2 regions of the Methylosinus sp. R-45379 genome follow, and region 2 is predicted to be linked to the other one. Evidence: riboswitches for the same ligand, from Rfam matches in the RefSeq annotation. Region 2 holds a riboswitch; the other holds the start of a gene.
The links. A riboswitch is a leader RNA that binds a small molecule or an ion and turns the genes downstream of it on or off. The one in region 2 is predicted to bind thiamine pyrophosphate.
Positions count from the first base shown of each region.

Region 1 (7,135 bases), on a different contig from region 2:
CCGTTTGACCGGGATAGTGTCCCCTTGATATATAGGGAGCTCGTTCAGCTCGCGTTTGAGAATGCGAAAGAAGGCGAATTGCCGTGACCGCAGAATTGATGATTAATTCCGCGGGGACCGCGCTTGCTCCGCGAGTTGATCCAGTCTTCCTTTGCGAAGATGCACAGGTTTTATCCCGCGGAAATGTGGACCCAAAGACGCTTAAAATAAAAGTGATTGATGGGAGTCCAGCCACGGCCATCAAGGCGCTATCATGCAGTGCTGAGCGAATGACGAGGACCATGGCGGTTACCGCGCCCGCAATGGCGATATTTGCTGGTTTTTCGATTGTTTACGACGATGGCGGCAGGCTACCCCTCACCTCCGTGGTCCGGCCTACGATAAGCTCGTCATCTTTGGCGCAACGCCGGGTTCAAACGGCGATGGATGCGCTTGCGGGCTACGAACGGTATAGCGAACGAAATTGGGACGGTTATGATGCCGACCCGGTTACTCCACAAACGCTGCGATATGCGCGATCGCTTCTCGGTGTCATGCCTCGGACGTTCGGAGACCCAGATATTGCGCCGGCCGGAGATGGGTCAATCGGTCTCGAATGGGTATTGGATAATGATGGTTTGGCCAAGCTCTTCTTTGATATCGGGCCGGGCGAGGAATGGCGGGCGTACTGGAAGTTCAGGAACGGTGAGTTCGGGAGGCTTCCGGGGAGTGGCTTTAATTCCTCTACACAGCAGGTCCTTAGGGATCTGTTTTCTGGGCTAAGCGGTAGGTCCGATGCCATTAAAAGACGGTGACCCGGGGCCGGATGGCGATGTCTGGTTTCGCATAATAACCCAAGACAATCATATCAGAAAAGGCCGTATCCATCATTCTGCATTCGGTGGAAAGGCGATTTCTGCGCCAGATCCCACAAAAAGAAGGCCGTGGGAGCGAGAGCTTTCAGGCCGACTTCGATCTCGCGCGGGCTCTGTTCTGCAAATCGAAGATCATGCGAACCTCTTCTGCAAAAAAGCAACTGCAGCCGGCGGTGGCACGAAGACTTTTAGCGGAGTAATGTATGCGCCCGTTGCCGATCTGAAAAAAATATACCTAGATACTTTAACGACAGGTGTTAATTTTACTCCAAATGATGATGATCCAGCACATTCTGATCTAACCTTCCAAGGTTGGGTTAAGGACGAAGAGCAAGAAAGGGAGCAGTTCATTTTATGGTTGACCGATAACGTGCATGGGCTCCATCAGACCCAATTATTCTCTCTACCGGACGCTCAAGTGTCTGGCTTTGCACTTTTCGGACAGCTTATCAGTCGCCTTAGAATAAGAATATGCTCCGCGCTTGCTGCATATTTAGGTCGGCTGCAGCAGAAAGGCGAAGTGTGATAGGATGTCAGCTCGCCGTTGCCGAGTTTGCTTGGCCAGGAGGCCGGCGTCGGCCGAGCGTCAAGGCCGATTAAAATCCCACAGAGAATCCCGCAGCCCTGATAAAATAGCATGATAATCATTTGATAATAGGCGGGTTAATAGTGTCGCGCCTCCTCTCCTGGGGGACAAGGGGTCGTGGGTTCGAATCCCGCCACTCCGACCAATCTTCTTTCGAAGTTCCGTTACGGCGCCGCAAGCCGGCGCCCGCGCTCACGGCTTTCGGGCGCCCGCGATGCGGGCAAGCGTCGCTCTCAGCGTCGGCAGGGTTGATAATTCGTCGTCACGCGCGAGTTCGTTACGGTCGTAAACCGTCAGCGAAAGGCGCAGCCCATGTCCGAGACGCTCATCAATCTCATCATCCAGCTCTTTGCCGGCGCGGCCGGCGGCTCAGGCGTCGCTAAGGCCAATAAGAGTTTCGATCTCGGCCCCATCGCTAACGCCATCATCGGCGCGCTCGGCGGCGCGGGCGGCGGCTCCATCCTCACCTCGCTCATTCCGGCGCTGGCCGGGGCGGCGGGCAATGGCTTCGATATCGCCGTTTTCGCCGGACAGCTCGTCGGCGGCGGCGTTTCGGGCGCCATCGTCACGGCCATCGTCGGCCTCATCCGCAACGCTCTCGTTCAGAAGCAGCGGGCGTGACGCTCCTTCGCGCGAGCCCGTAGACGCATCGGCCGAATATCGGCATACCGATTGCGTAGAACGCTTCCAAAAAGACGCCCTCCTCGTGAGGGCGTCGGATGCGGGTTCGTGCGAAAGGGCGAAGACAGTGGCCGATGAAGCATCAGTCTTGAAAGCGCTGGAGAGCGTCGCCGGTCCGGACGGCAAATCGATTGTCGCGGCCGGCCTCGTCAGCGGAGTCAATGTGTCGGGGGCCAAGGCCTTCGTCTCGCTCACCGGCGATCCGGCGCGGGCCAAGGAGCTCGAGGTGCTGCGCGTCGCCGTGGAGGGCGCCGTGAAGACCGTGCCGGGGATAGAGGCGGCGATCGTGACTTTGACCGCGGAGAGGGCGCCGGCGCCCGCCGCGCCGCCTCCGGGTCAGGCGCCGCAGCGCAAGACCATCGCCGCGCTCGAGAAGATCAAATATATCGTCGCGGTTTCCTCGGGCAAAGGCGGCGTCGGAAAATCGACAACCTCCGCCAATCTGGCGCTCGGCCTCGCGGCGCAGGGCTGGCGCGTCGGCCTGCTCGACGCGGATATCTACGGCCCTTCGGCGCCGCGCCTGTTCGGCCTCAGCGGCAAGCCTGAGGTCGTCGGCAATAAGATGATCCCGCTCGAGGCCTATGGGATCAAGATCATGTCCATCGGCTTTCTCGTCGAGGAGGATGTGCCCATGGTCTGGCGCGGGCCGATGGTGGCGCAGGCGCTCGGCCAGATGCTGGGCGAGGTCGCCTGGGGCGAGCTGGACGCGCTCGTCGTCGACATGCCGCCCGGCACCGGCGACGCGCAGCTGACCATGGCGCAGCAGGTGCCGCTCGCCGGCGCGGTCGTCGTCTCGACGCCGCAGGATCTGGCGCTGATCGACGCGCGCCGCGGCGTGGCCATGTTCCAGAAGGTCTCGACGCCCATTCTCGGCATCATCGAGAATATGAGCTATTTCCTCTGCCCGCATTGCGGCGGCCGCACCGACATCTTCTCCCATGGCGGCGCGCGGAAGGACGCCGAGGCGCTGGGCGTGCCCTTCCTCGGCGAGGTGCCGCTCGATCTCACCATTCGCCAGACCTCGGACGCCGGCACGCCGGTCGTCGCCTCCGCGCCGGAAGGCCCGCATGCGGCGATCTACAAGGAGCTCGCCGCCAAGGTGAAGACCCTGCTGGAGACTCAATCGCTCCGCGCCCCGCCGAAGATCGTCATCGGCTGAGAAATGTGAAAAGGCCGGGCTGAAAAAAGCGAAAAGGCCGCGGCCGCCGTCTGGCGGGCCGCGGCCTTTGCTTTTCGCGGGCGAGCCCGGAGGCTCGCCTCACGCGAATGGCGTCAGAGATGGGTCGGGATCAGCGAATTGTCGCCGAGGTCGAATTTATAGCTCCAGCCCACAGTAATCTCGAGTCCGCGCAGCCAGATATTGACATTGGCGGCGGGGTTATAGGCGCCGAATGGCGTCGCCGCCGTCTGCGGCAGCGCCTCGGGGCCGCGCACATTGTTCTTGAAAGCGTAGACGACGGCGAGGTCGAGCGTCGAATTCTTGGTGACGGCGTAGCTGAGACCGCCGCTGACGTGATGCGCGTTGATGATCGGCGCGAGAATGTTGAGCGTCACCGAATTGGTCGGGATCGGATTGGTCACATAATGATAGCCGGCGCGCAGCGCGAGGCCCGGCTGCATGCGCCACTCGACGCCGAACGAGGCCGAATCAGTGTCCTTCCAGCCGAAGCCGGGGCCGCCGGACGAACCGAGCGAGCGGAGCAGCACCGGGAAGCTCGCATTGCTCACGGTCGATACGCCCGAATAGAAGATGTGGCGCCAGTCGGCCATGACGGTCAGATCGGGCGTCAGATCATAGGCGAGGCCGGCGGTGATATTGGCCGGAATATCGAAGCTGCCATGGTCGGCGAAGAGGCCCGAATATTTGCCGAAGCGGGTCATGAACATGGGCGTCGAGCCTGCGACGCCGATGCGGAACTGATCCGTCACCCGCCACTGCAGGCCGAGCCGCACGCCGCCGCCGAACGACCAGTCATATCCATTGTCGGACAGGCGATACATGTCGGAGGAATAGGGCGCGAAGGTCTTCAGCCCCTGCAGATTGATGGTCTGCACCGCGATCGTCGGCGCGACGCCGAGCGACAGCGCGCCGAACTTGCGCGCATAGCCGATGCTGGTGAAGGCCTGCTCGAGATCGACGCCCGCATAGCCGCCGCCGAATGGCCCGCCGAGCGGCGAATGGTAATGGCCGAAGTCGAAAGAGGTGTTGATGCCGCCATTGGCGTAGGACGCCGTGCCCCAGGCCGAGTCGGCGTCGAGCGGCGAGGCATAGGCGTCATGCGGCACGGGGAAGATCGGCCGCCCGCTGCGGACGTCGCCCGGCGCGAGCACCTTGGGCAGGCCGTCGGTCGAATAGCCGCGCTCCGGCAGAAGGGCGGTCAGGCCGAGCTGCATCTGGCGCTCGAGATCGACGAGGCCGGCCGGATTGACCGACAGCGACATGGCGTCCCGCGAATCGGCGACGCCGGCGCCCCCCAGCGCCTTCTGACGCGGGCCATAGCCGATCAGAAAATAGCCGTCCGCCGCCAGCGACGGAGCCGTCAAAGCGACGGTGAGCGCAGCCGCCGAGGCCAGATTACGCCAGTAAAATCCGTTCATTATCTATTGCCCCGCCCAGATCGGTCGCCGTTCACACGCCATTTAGAAGCACTCGGCAACCCGGCGGCGTTCGCACCTTACGACTCACTATTGCCCGAGAATCTATCAGAGCGGGCGGCGTGCGACAGCGTCGTCGCCCGGGCTCTGGTCGATATTTCCGATCCTGTCACGTTTTTGCAACAGCGGTTTCTGCCGAGCGGCGAGTCCAGGTTTCGCTCGAAAAATCAGTCCCCGCTTTTTCGGGACCGGCCCGGCCGGCCGGGCTTGCCGCGATCCGAGGCCACGGATAAAATCACGGCATGGCGAGGGGCGCCTCTCCGAGAGGAGCGGCTGAGAAGCACCCATCGAACCTGATCCGGGTAATGCCGGCGCGAGGGAAGGCCAGCAGGACGCGTCGCCCGATCTTTCGGGACGGCGCGCCCGACTTCATCGCCCGCTGCCCATCCATCCGAACCAATGGAGCGCGACGATGAACGTGCAGGACAAGCGCCCGACGACGCCCCAGAGCGTGACCACCGGACCGATCGGCGCCTCGCGCAAGCTCTATTCCGCGCCGCGCGGCCGCGAGGACATTCGCGTTCCCGTCCGCGAGATCGCGCTTCACCCCTCCGCCGGCGACGCGCCTCTGCGCGTCTATGATCCCTCCGGCCCTTATAGCTGTGGCGATTTCGCGCCCGATCTTTCGGCCGGCCTGCCGGCGGCGCGGCGCTGGCTCGACGGCCGCGCCGGGCTCGAGGCCTATGACGGCCGCGCGGTGAAGCCGGAGGACAATGGCTTCGTCGGCGAGGATCGGCTGGTTCCGCCCTGTCCCGCGCCGCGCGCCATTCGCCGCGCCGCCGGCTCGGCGCCGGTGACGCAGCTCGAATTCGCGCGCGCCGGAATTGTCACCGAGGAGATGATCTATGTCGCGCATCGCGAGAATCTCTGCCGCGAGCGCGCCTTCGCGCAGGCGGGGGAGCGGATCGAGGCGGGGGAGGGCTTCGGCGCCGCGCTTCCGGCTTTCGTGACGCCGGAGTTCGTGCGCGAGGAGATCGCCCGCGGGCGCGCCATCATTCCCGCCAATATCAATCATCCGGAAGCCGAGCCGATGATCATCGGCCGCAATTTCCTGGTGAAGGTCAACGCCAATATCGGCAATTCGGCCATCACCTCCTCGGTCGCCGAGGAGGTGGAGAAGATGGTGTGGGCGATCCGCTGGGGCGCCGATACGGTGATGGATCTCTCCACCGGCCGCAATATCCATAACATCCGCGACTGGATCATTCGCAACGCGCCCGTGCCGATCGGCACAGTGCCGATCTATCAGGCGCTGGAGAAGGTGGGCGGCGACGCCACCAAGCTCGATTGGGAAGTGTTCAAGGACACGCTGATCGAGCAGGCGGAGCAGGGCGTCGATTACTTCACCATTCACGCCGGCGTGCGTCTCGCCCATGTGCCGCTCACAGCCGATCGCGTGACCGGCATCGTCTCGCGCGGCGGCTCGATCATGGCGCGCTGGTGCCTCTCGCGACATTCGGAGAGCTTCCTCTATGAGCGCTTCGACGAGATCTGCGACATCATGCGCCGCTATGACGTCTCTTTCTCGCTCGGCGACGGATTGCGTCCGGGCTGCATCGCCGACGCCAATGACGCGGCGCAATTCGCCGAGCTGGAGACGCTGGGCGAATTGACCAAGATCGCCTGGGACAAGGGCTGTCAGGTGATGATCGAAGGCCCCGGCCATGTGCCGATGCACAAGATCAAAGTGAATATGGAAAAGCAGCTGCGCGATTGCGGCGAGGCGCCCTTCTACACGCTCGGGCCGCTCGTCACCGACATAGCGCCCGGCTATGATCACATCACCTCCGCCATCGGCGCCGCGATGATCGGCTGGTTCGGCACGGCCATGCTCTGCTATGTGACGCCCAAGGAGCATCTCGGCCTGCCCGATCGCGAGGATGTGAAGACCGGCGTCATCACTTATCGCATTGCAGCGCATGCGGCCGATCTCGCCAAGGGCCATCCAGCGGCGCAAGAGCGCGACAACGCCATGAGCCGGGCGCGTTTCGATTTCCGTTGGGAGGATCAGTTCGACATTGGACTCGATCCCGACACGGCGCGCCGCTATCACGACGAGACGCTGCCCAAGGAGGCGCATAAGGTCGCGCATTTCTGCTCCATGTGCGGGCCGAAATTCTGCTCCATGCAGATCACGCGCGATCTGCGCGAGGAGGCCGCCGCTATCGCCGAGCGAGAGAAGGGTTTTGCGGAAAAGAGCGCCGAGTTCTTGGAGAAGGGCGCGCAAATCTACGTCGCCGAGTGAGGCGAGCGGGCGATTTTTTCGGCGACCCTCGGGAAAAGCTCCTTTTGCGTCGCAGCAAGGCTTTTCCCGAGGCGCTTTCGGCGCGACACCGAAATGTCAATTACATTGACAGGC
Region 1 covers NZ_LUUM01000303.1:18,280-25,414, forward strand. Annotated here, with positions in the region: gene A1351_RS22030 (hypothetical protein) at 1-87, shown strand, start outside; gene A1351_RS22035 (hypothetical protein) at 84-794, shown strand; gene A1351_RS24975 (hypothetical protein) at 775-1,380, shown strand; gene A1351_RS22040 (hypothetical protein) at 1,753-2,061, shown strand; gene A1351_RS22045 (Mrp/NBP35 family ATP-binding protein) at 2,189-3,280, shown strand; gene A1351_RS22050 (OmpP1/FadL family transporter) at 3,394-4,719, opposite strand; TPP riboswitch at 5,015-5,115, shown strand; gene thiC (phosphomethylpyrimidine synthase ThiC) at 5,189-7,021, shown strand.
Region 1: linked by a shared signal. The riboswitch ahead of thiC (phosphomethylpyrimidine synthase ThiC) and the one ahead of A1351_RS00200 (FAD-dependent oxidoreductase) in region 2 are both predicted to bind thiamine pyrophosphate.

Region 2 (7,135 bases):
GACGCCTGCGTGCGGCTATTGCCGGGCATAATGGGCGAGTCGGCCTCGGGCGAGGAGGAGAGCTTCGAGAGCGGTCTGCTCGAATATCCGCAATATACGCGGCCGCGTGATTTCGAGGGCCGCGCTATTCCCGACATTCTGCTCTGCGGCGATCACGCCAAGATCGCGCGCTGGCGCCATGAGCGCGCGCTCGAGCTGACGCGCGCGAGGCGGCCAGATTTGCTGGCGCGGGATGGAAAGAAGCGCTGACTGCGATCAGGCGCGATGCTTTTTCCGTCATTGCGAGCGAAGCGAAGCAATCCAGAGCCGTGGGGCGGCCCTGGATTGCTTCGTCGCTACGCTCCTCGCAATGACGGAAAAGCGCTGTTCAGGACATCACCACATTCACCGCGCTCTCGGGCAATTCCTTGCCGAAGCAGCGCTGGTAGAACTCTGCGACGAGCGGACGCTCGAGCTCGTCGCATTTGTTCAGGAAGGTGAGCCGGAAGGCGAAGCCCACATCGCCGAATATCTCGGAATTCTCCGCCCAGGTGATGACCGTGCGCGGGCTCATCACCGTGGAGAGATCGCCGGACATGAAGGCGTTGCGCGAGAGGTCGGCGACGCGCACCATCTTATTGATGGCGTCGCGGCCTTCCTTGGTCGCATTGAAGCTCTTCACCTTGGCGAGCACGATATTGGTCTCCGCGTCATGCGGCAGATAATTGAGCGTCGAGACGATGGACCAGCGGTCCATCTGGCCCTGATTGATCTGCTGCGTGCCGTGATAGAGGCCGGATGTGTCGCCGAGGCCCACCGTATTGGCGGTGGCGAACAGGCGGAAGGCGGGATGCGGACGAATGACGCGGTTCTGATCGAGCAGCGTCAGCCGGCCGGAGACTTCCAGCACGCGCTGAATGACGAACATCACATCCGGACGGCCGGCGTCATATTCGTCGAAGCAGAGCGCGATATTGTGCTGGAGCGCCCAGGGCAGAATGCCGTCGCGGAACTCCGTGACCTGCTTGCCGTCCTTCAGCACGATCGCGTCCTTGCCGACGAGATCGATGCGCGAGACATGGCTGTCGAGATTGACGCGCACGCAAGGCCAGTTGAGCCGCGCGGCGACCTGCTCGATATGCGTCGATTTGCCGGTGCCGTGATAGCCCGTGACCATGACGCGGCGGTTGCGGGCGAAACCGGCGAGAATGGCGAGCGTCGTCTCGCGGTCGAAGAGATAGTCGGGATCCTTGTCCGGGACATGCTCGGTCCGCTCGGAATAGGCGGGAACCTCGAGATCGGAGTCGATGCCGAACAGCTGGCGCACGGAGACTTTGAGGTCCGGCAGGGGCGCGGACCCGGCCGCTTTGTCGCTTGGGGTTGACATTGATCCTCCGTTTCGCCGACGCGCGCTCGCGACATTCGCGCCGGCAAGGCCTGGTCAAACGCTTGTTCAAACGAGCTTGGCGGCCCGCAACGTCTTATATGCGTGAATGATCTCCCGCAGTCTTTCCTCGCAGGAGCGATCTCCGCCATTGGCGTCGGGATGGTGACGTTTGACGAGCTCCTTATAGCGCGTCTTTATCGCCTCCGCACCGGCGGTCTCATCGAGACCGAGAGCATTCAGCGCCTTGATCGTCACCGCCGAATAGCGCGGGCTGGCCTCCGCCTGCGGCCGGGCGCGATGCGCCCGCTGCCGGTAGAGGCCCATAGGATCGGCGAAATTGTCGGGCCGCAGCGGGTCCTCGCGGAAGGAGGCCTGTCCGCGCTTCACGCCCATGGACCAGGTGGGGCGATGGCCGGTGGTGGCGTCGTCCTTCAGGTAACGGGCGACGTCCTCGTCGCTCATTCCGTTGAAGTAATTGTATGAATTATTATATTCCCGCACGTGCTCCAGGCAGAAGCAGAAATATTGCCCCTCGCGCAGCCGTCCCATGGGCGCGCGATGGGCTCCCTCGGCCTCGCAGCCGGGGGCGTCGCAGCGAAAACGAGTTTCGCGGCGCTCCTGCCTCTGCTCGGGCTTCACGCGGATACGATCGAAGAGGGGCGAATTCAAATCCATGGCGCTGCATTATGGTAGACTGGCCGCAGGCTGCAAGCGGAACCCGACGTCAATTTCAATCGGCGGGAATTTTGCTTGGACCGAGGCGACGAGGAGGATTCCACTATGGCCGAGCAAGGCAATATCGGCGCCGTCCAGGCCCGCATCCGTTCGAAGCTGACCGAAGGGCTCGCGCCCGTCACCTTGAAGGTGATCGACGAGTCTGACAAGCACGCCGGGCATGGCGGCCACCACCAGGATGGCGAAAGCCATTTTCGAGTCGAGGTGGTGAGCGAGGCGTTCGCGGGCAAGAGGCTCGTCGAGCGGCATCGCATCGTCAACACGCTGCTCGCCGAGGAGCTGGCGACGCGCGTTCATGCTCTGACGATCACCGCCCGCGCCCCGCAGGAGTAGCGCTGTCATCGCGAGGAGCGCAGCGACGAAGCGATCCAGGGGCCGCCCCCGGCTCTGGATTGTTTCGCTTCGCTCGCAATGACGACGGCCGGCCTCCTTACTGCAAAGCCATCGCGGCCCCGCTTGACGCGCCGCCGTTCCTGCGCAAATCTCGGTCTCGCCCAGGGGAGCCTCGCCGCTGGCGCGCTTTGCGCGTGGCAAGAGGCTGAGAGGCCGAATAGCTTTTTTAAAAAGCGGCTCGGCGACCCTTCGAACCTGATCCAGTTCGCGCTGGCGTAGGGAGGCCGCATGTTCCTGATATTCCTCGGCCCTATCGGGCCGCATCGATGCTGATCGGCGTGATCGGCGCCGGCGTCGCCGGCCTGACCGCGGCTTTCGAGATCGCCCGCGCCGGCGCGCCGCATGGCGCTGAGGTCGAGCTGATCGAGAAAGCGGCGGAGCCGGGCCGCGGCTGCTCGCATTACGCCGGCGGCATGATCGCGCCCTGGTGCGAGCTGCAAAGCGCCGAGCCGATTGTGGCGACGCTCGGCGAGGAGGCGCTCGCCTTCTGGACCAAGGACATTCCTGTCGCGAAAGTCGCCGGCAGCCTCGTCGTCGCGCCGCCGCGCGACCGCGCCGAGCTGACTGAATTCTCCCGCCGCACCCGGCGGTTCGAGCGGCTGGACGCGGATGGCCTCGCGGCGCTCGAGCCGGCGCTGGCCGGGCGTTTCTCGGGCGGGCTCTATTTTCCGCAGGAGGCGCATCTCGAGCCGCGCGCGGCGATGGCGGCGCTGTTCGAACGTTTGCAGACAATGGACAATGTCCGCATCCGGCTCTGCGCCGATTCTGTCCCACAGGCGGATTGGATCGTCGATTGCCGCGGCTTTGCCGCGCGCGGCGAGCTGGCGGAGCTGCGCGGCGTCAAGGGCGAGATGCTCGTGCTGCGCAGCGAGGAGATCGAATTGTCCCGCCCCGTCCGAATGTTGCATCCGCGCCATCCGGTCTATGTGGTGCCGCGCGGGGAGGGCGTGTTCATGGTCGGCGCGACGATGATCGAGAATGAGGAGCGCTCCCGAGTCACGGCGCGCTCCATCGTCGAGCTGGTCAATTCGGCTTTCGCCATTCATCCCGCTTTCGCCGAGGCGGAGATCGTCGAGACGGGCTCGGACGTGCGGCCGGCCTTCCCGGACAATCTGCCGCGCATTTCGCGCCAGGGCCGGACGCTCTATGTGAACGGGCTCTATCGGCATGGATTTCTTCTGGCGCCGGCGCTGGCGCGCCGCGTCGCGCGTTTTCTCTTCACGGGCGATATCTTCCCGGAGGTCATGAATGCGAATCAGGGTGAATGGGCAGACGCTCGAGATCGAGGCGCCCACATTGGAACGCCTCATCGAGGAATTGGGCTTTAGCGAGCAGACCGTCGCGACGGCGGTGAATCAGGAATTCGTGCGCAGCAAGGATCGCGGCGAGACGCTGCTGGTCGAGGACGATACGATCGAGATCGTCACGCCGCGGCAGGGAGGGTGAGGGGATTGTCGAACTTGCTACCTCCTCCACGAACTCCATGTTAGAGTCGGGTCATGAGCACGATCGTCACGGAAATCTACGACGCCCTTCGAGAGGCCGGCGCGAGCGAGGAGAAAGCGCGCAAGGCCGCGGAGGTCGTCGCTAATTTCGACTCGAAGAACAGCGACGTCAGCATGAGTTCGCTTTGCTGAAAGGCGAGTTCAACACCGTGAAATGGATGCTCGCGACCAATATCACGCTCACGCTTCTGGTGCTCGGAAAGCTGTTCCTGCACTGATGGCCGATGCGGTTTCCGGTCGAGCCCCGAACCAGCCGAATGCGATGACTGCGTCTCTCCTCCTCTACGGCGAGGTCCTATCCTCCCGCTTCCTGCTCGGCACGGCGCGCTATCCTTCGCCGGCCATACTCGCCGAGGCGATCCGCGTGGCGGGAGCGGAGATCGTCACCGTCTCGCTGCGGCGGGAGGCCGGAGGCTCGCGCGCGGGCGAGAGCTTTTGGCGGCTCGTTCGCGAGCTGGGCGTGCGCGTGCTGCCCAACACCGCCGGCTGCCGCACGTCCAAGGAGGCCATCGCCACCGCGCAAATGGCGCGCGAGCTGTTCGGAACCAGCTGGATCAAGCTCGAGGTGATCGGCGAGGAGGACACGCTGCAACCGGACGTCTTCGGCCTGGTCGAGGCGGCGCGCATCCTCAGCGATGACGGCTTTTGCGTCTTTCCCTATACGACCGAGGATCTCGTCGTCGCGGAGAAGCTGCTGGACGCCGGCTGCCGCGTGCTGATGCCCTGGGCGGCGCCGATCGGCTCCGGCCGCGGGATCAATAATCTCTTCGGCCTCAGAGCGCTGCGCGCGCATTTTCCCAATACGCCGCTCATCGTGGACGCCGGCCTCGGCGCGCCCTCGCAGGCGGCGGCCGTCATGGAGCTCGGCTTCGACGCGGCGCTGCTCAACACGGCGGTGGCGCGCGCCGGCGATCCGGTGGCCATGGCGCGGGCCTTTTCGCTCGCCATAGAGGCTGGCCGGGCGGCCTATCTCTCCGGCCTGATGGAGCCGCGCGACATGGCGGCGCCCTCGACGCCCGTGCTCGGCCGCGCCTTCGACGACGGACTCGAGGCATGAGCGCGCTTTCGTTTCCACCTCCCCCTGGAGGGGGGAGGTCGAGCGCCGAAGGCGCTCGGGAGGGGGTGAGCCCCCGAGTCTCGGGCGGCGAACCCCACCCCGTCCTGCTGCGCAGGCCGACCCTCCCCCTGAAGGGGAGGGTGGGGCGCGTCGCCTCTCATTCGAGCGTCATCCCGTCATGAGCGCGATTTTGCTCGATCCCTTCTATCTCATCGTCGATTCCGCCGATTGGCTGCCCCGGCTGTTGCCTTGCGGCGTGCGGCTCGTGCAATTGCGCGTCAAGGATCGCGAGGAGGCGGCGCTGCGCGAGGAGATCGCCCGCGCCCGCGATCTTTGCGCGGCCCATGGCGCGCTGCTCGTCGTCAATGATTATTGGCGGTTCGCCATCGATCTTTCCTGCGATTTCGTGCATCTTGGCCAAGGCGATCTCGACACGGCCGATATCGCCGCGATCCGCGCCCATGGAATAAGGCTCGGCGTCAGCACGCATGACGAGGCCGAGCTGGAGCGGGCGCTGGCGCTCTCCCCCGATTATATCGCGCTGGGGCCGATCTATCCGACTTTGCTGAAGCAAATGGCCTTCGCCCCGCAGGGGCTCGATAAAATCGGCGTCTGGAAACGCCGCATCGGCGAAATTCCGCTCGTCGCCATAGGCGGGCTGACGCCGGAGCGCGCCCGCGCGGCGCTGGCGGCGGGGGCGGACAGCGCCTGCGTCGTCACCGATATATTGCGCGCCGCGGAGCCGGAGGCGCGGGCGCGCGAGTGGGTGGCGGCGACGGACGAAAAGCGTCTCACGACGCTCCGCCGATCGGCCACTCCCCTTTGAACACATTGCCCTGATTGTCACGCGCCTCGACGCGCATCACCTTGGCGCCATTGGGCTTGTAGGCGAAGCGGAAGCTCGGATCCTCCGACAGGGAAATTCCGCCCTCCATGGAGAAGATCAGCGCCTCCCCCTGCCGCACCTCGACCTTGTCGACATAATGAGCCGGAATATAGGCGCGGGTGATCGGGTCCATCTGCAATCCCGAATTATTGGGATGGCGAATCATGATCTGCGCCTCGCGCAGGGCGGGATTCTCGCTGGCGAACTCCCGATATTTCATTTTGCCGAGATTGGCGCTGGCCTCGTCCTGATCCTTGATCGCCGGGGCCGAGCAGCCGCCCGAGGCCTTCACGAATTTCACCACCGAATGCAGCGCGCCATCGCCCGTTTGGCCGACGACATGCACATTGGTGTAGGAGTTCACGCGCACGCGCGTTTCTATCTTCGCGACGCCGGCGCCCTCGCCGAAGGAGAAGGCCGCCGCCATGGGCATGGGATTCTCGTCGATCACCAGCGTCGCCGCGCGCAGGCCCGGCTCGAGCAGCGAGATGGTCATCGGCACGATGGCGGCGTCCTCGGCCCGCTTCGGCGCGTCGAGCGCCACCACGCCCTCATGCGAGGTGATCGCGCGATCGTGGAAAATATCGGTGACGAGGCCCGGCCAGGGATCGATCTTCGGCTCCTGGGCCGAGGCGGCGGCGGCCCAAAGGCAGAGGGCTGCGGCCGCTGCGATGGGGCGCAGGAGGGACCGCGAGCCTTGAGGCTCGCTCTCATTCGGCGATTTGCGAGCGTGAAGGCTCGCGGTCCAAGGGCTCATCTGCGTTCCTCCGGTATTTTTTGGAATCATAGCGCTGTGGGCGCGGCCGGCTCAAGGGGCCTCCCATTCCAGCTCGGCGAAGCCGGCCGTGGCGTTGCGCGTGTGATAATCCTCGAACAGCAGCCAATTGGGCTTTTCGCCGCGGCCGGCTGTCGTCACCGCGCGCGCGAGCGTCTCCCCTCTGGCGATATCGGCGCGCAAATCGCGGGTGAGATGGTCGAGATAGGCTTTTTGCGCCTCCAGCGCCTGCGGCCAGGGAGCGACCGCCGGCCCATGGCCCGGCACGACGCGGACCGCCTCGATCTTCCGCAATTCCTCGATGACGGACAGAAAGCCCAAAAGGCTGCCGTCGATGATCGGGACATGCTGCAGGAACAAGAGATCGCCGGTAAAGAGCGTGCCGCTCTGCGGATCGAGCACGGTGAGATCGGAATCG
Region 2 covers NZ_LUUM01000001.1:36,034-43,168, reverse strand. Annotated here, with positions in the region: gene trmD (tRNA (guanosine(37)-N1)-methyltransferase TrmD) at 1-249, shown strand, start outside; gene cobS (cobaltochelatase subunit CobS) at 368-1,366, opposite strand; gene A1351_RS00210 (J domain-containing protein) at 1,433-2,041, opposite strand; gene A1351_RS00205 (BolA family transcriptional regulator) at 2,147-2,434, shown strand; TPP riboswitch at 2,588-2,733, shown strand; gene A1351_RS00200 (FAD-dependent oxidoreductase) at 2,761-3,822, shown strand; gene thiS (sulfur carrier protein ThiS) at 3,791-3,940, shown strand; gene A1351_RS24245 (hypothetical protein) at 3,994-4,131, shown strand; gene A1351_RS00190 (thiazole synthase) at 4,262-5,056, shown strand; gene A1351_RS00185 (thiamine phosphate synthase) at 5,235-5,882, shown strand; gene A1351_RS00180 (quinoprotein dehydrogenase-associated SoxYZ-like carrier) at 5,848-6,699, opposite strand; gene A1351_RS00175 (quinoprotein relay system zinc metallohydrolase 2) at 6,751-7,135, opposite strand, start outside.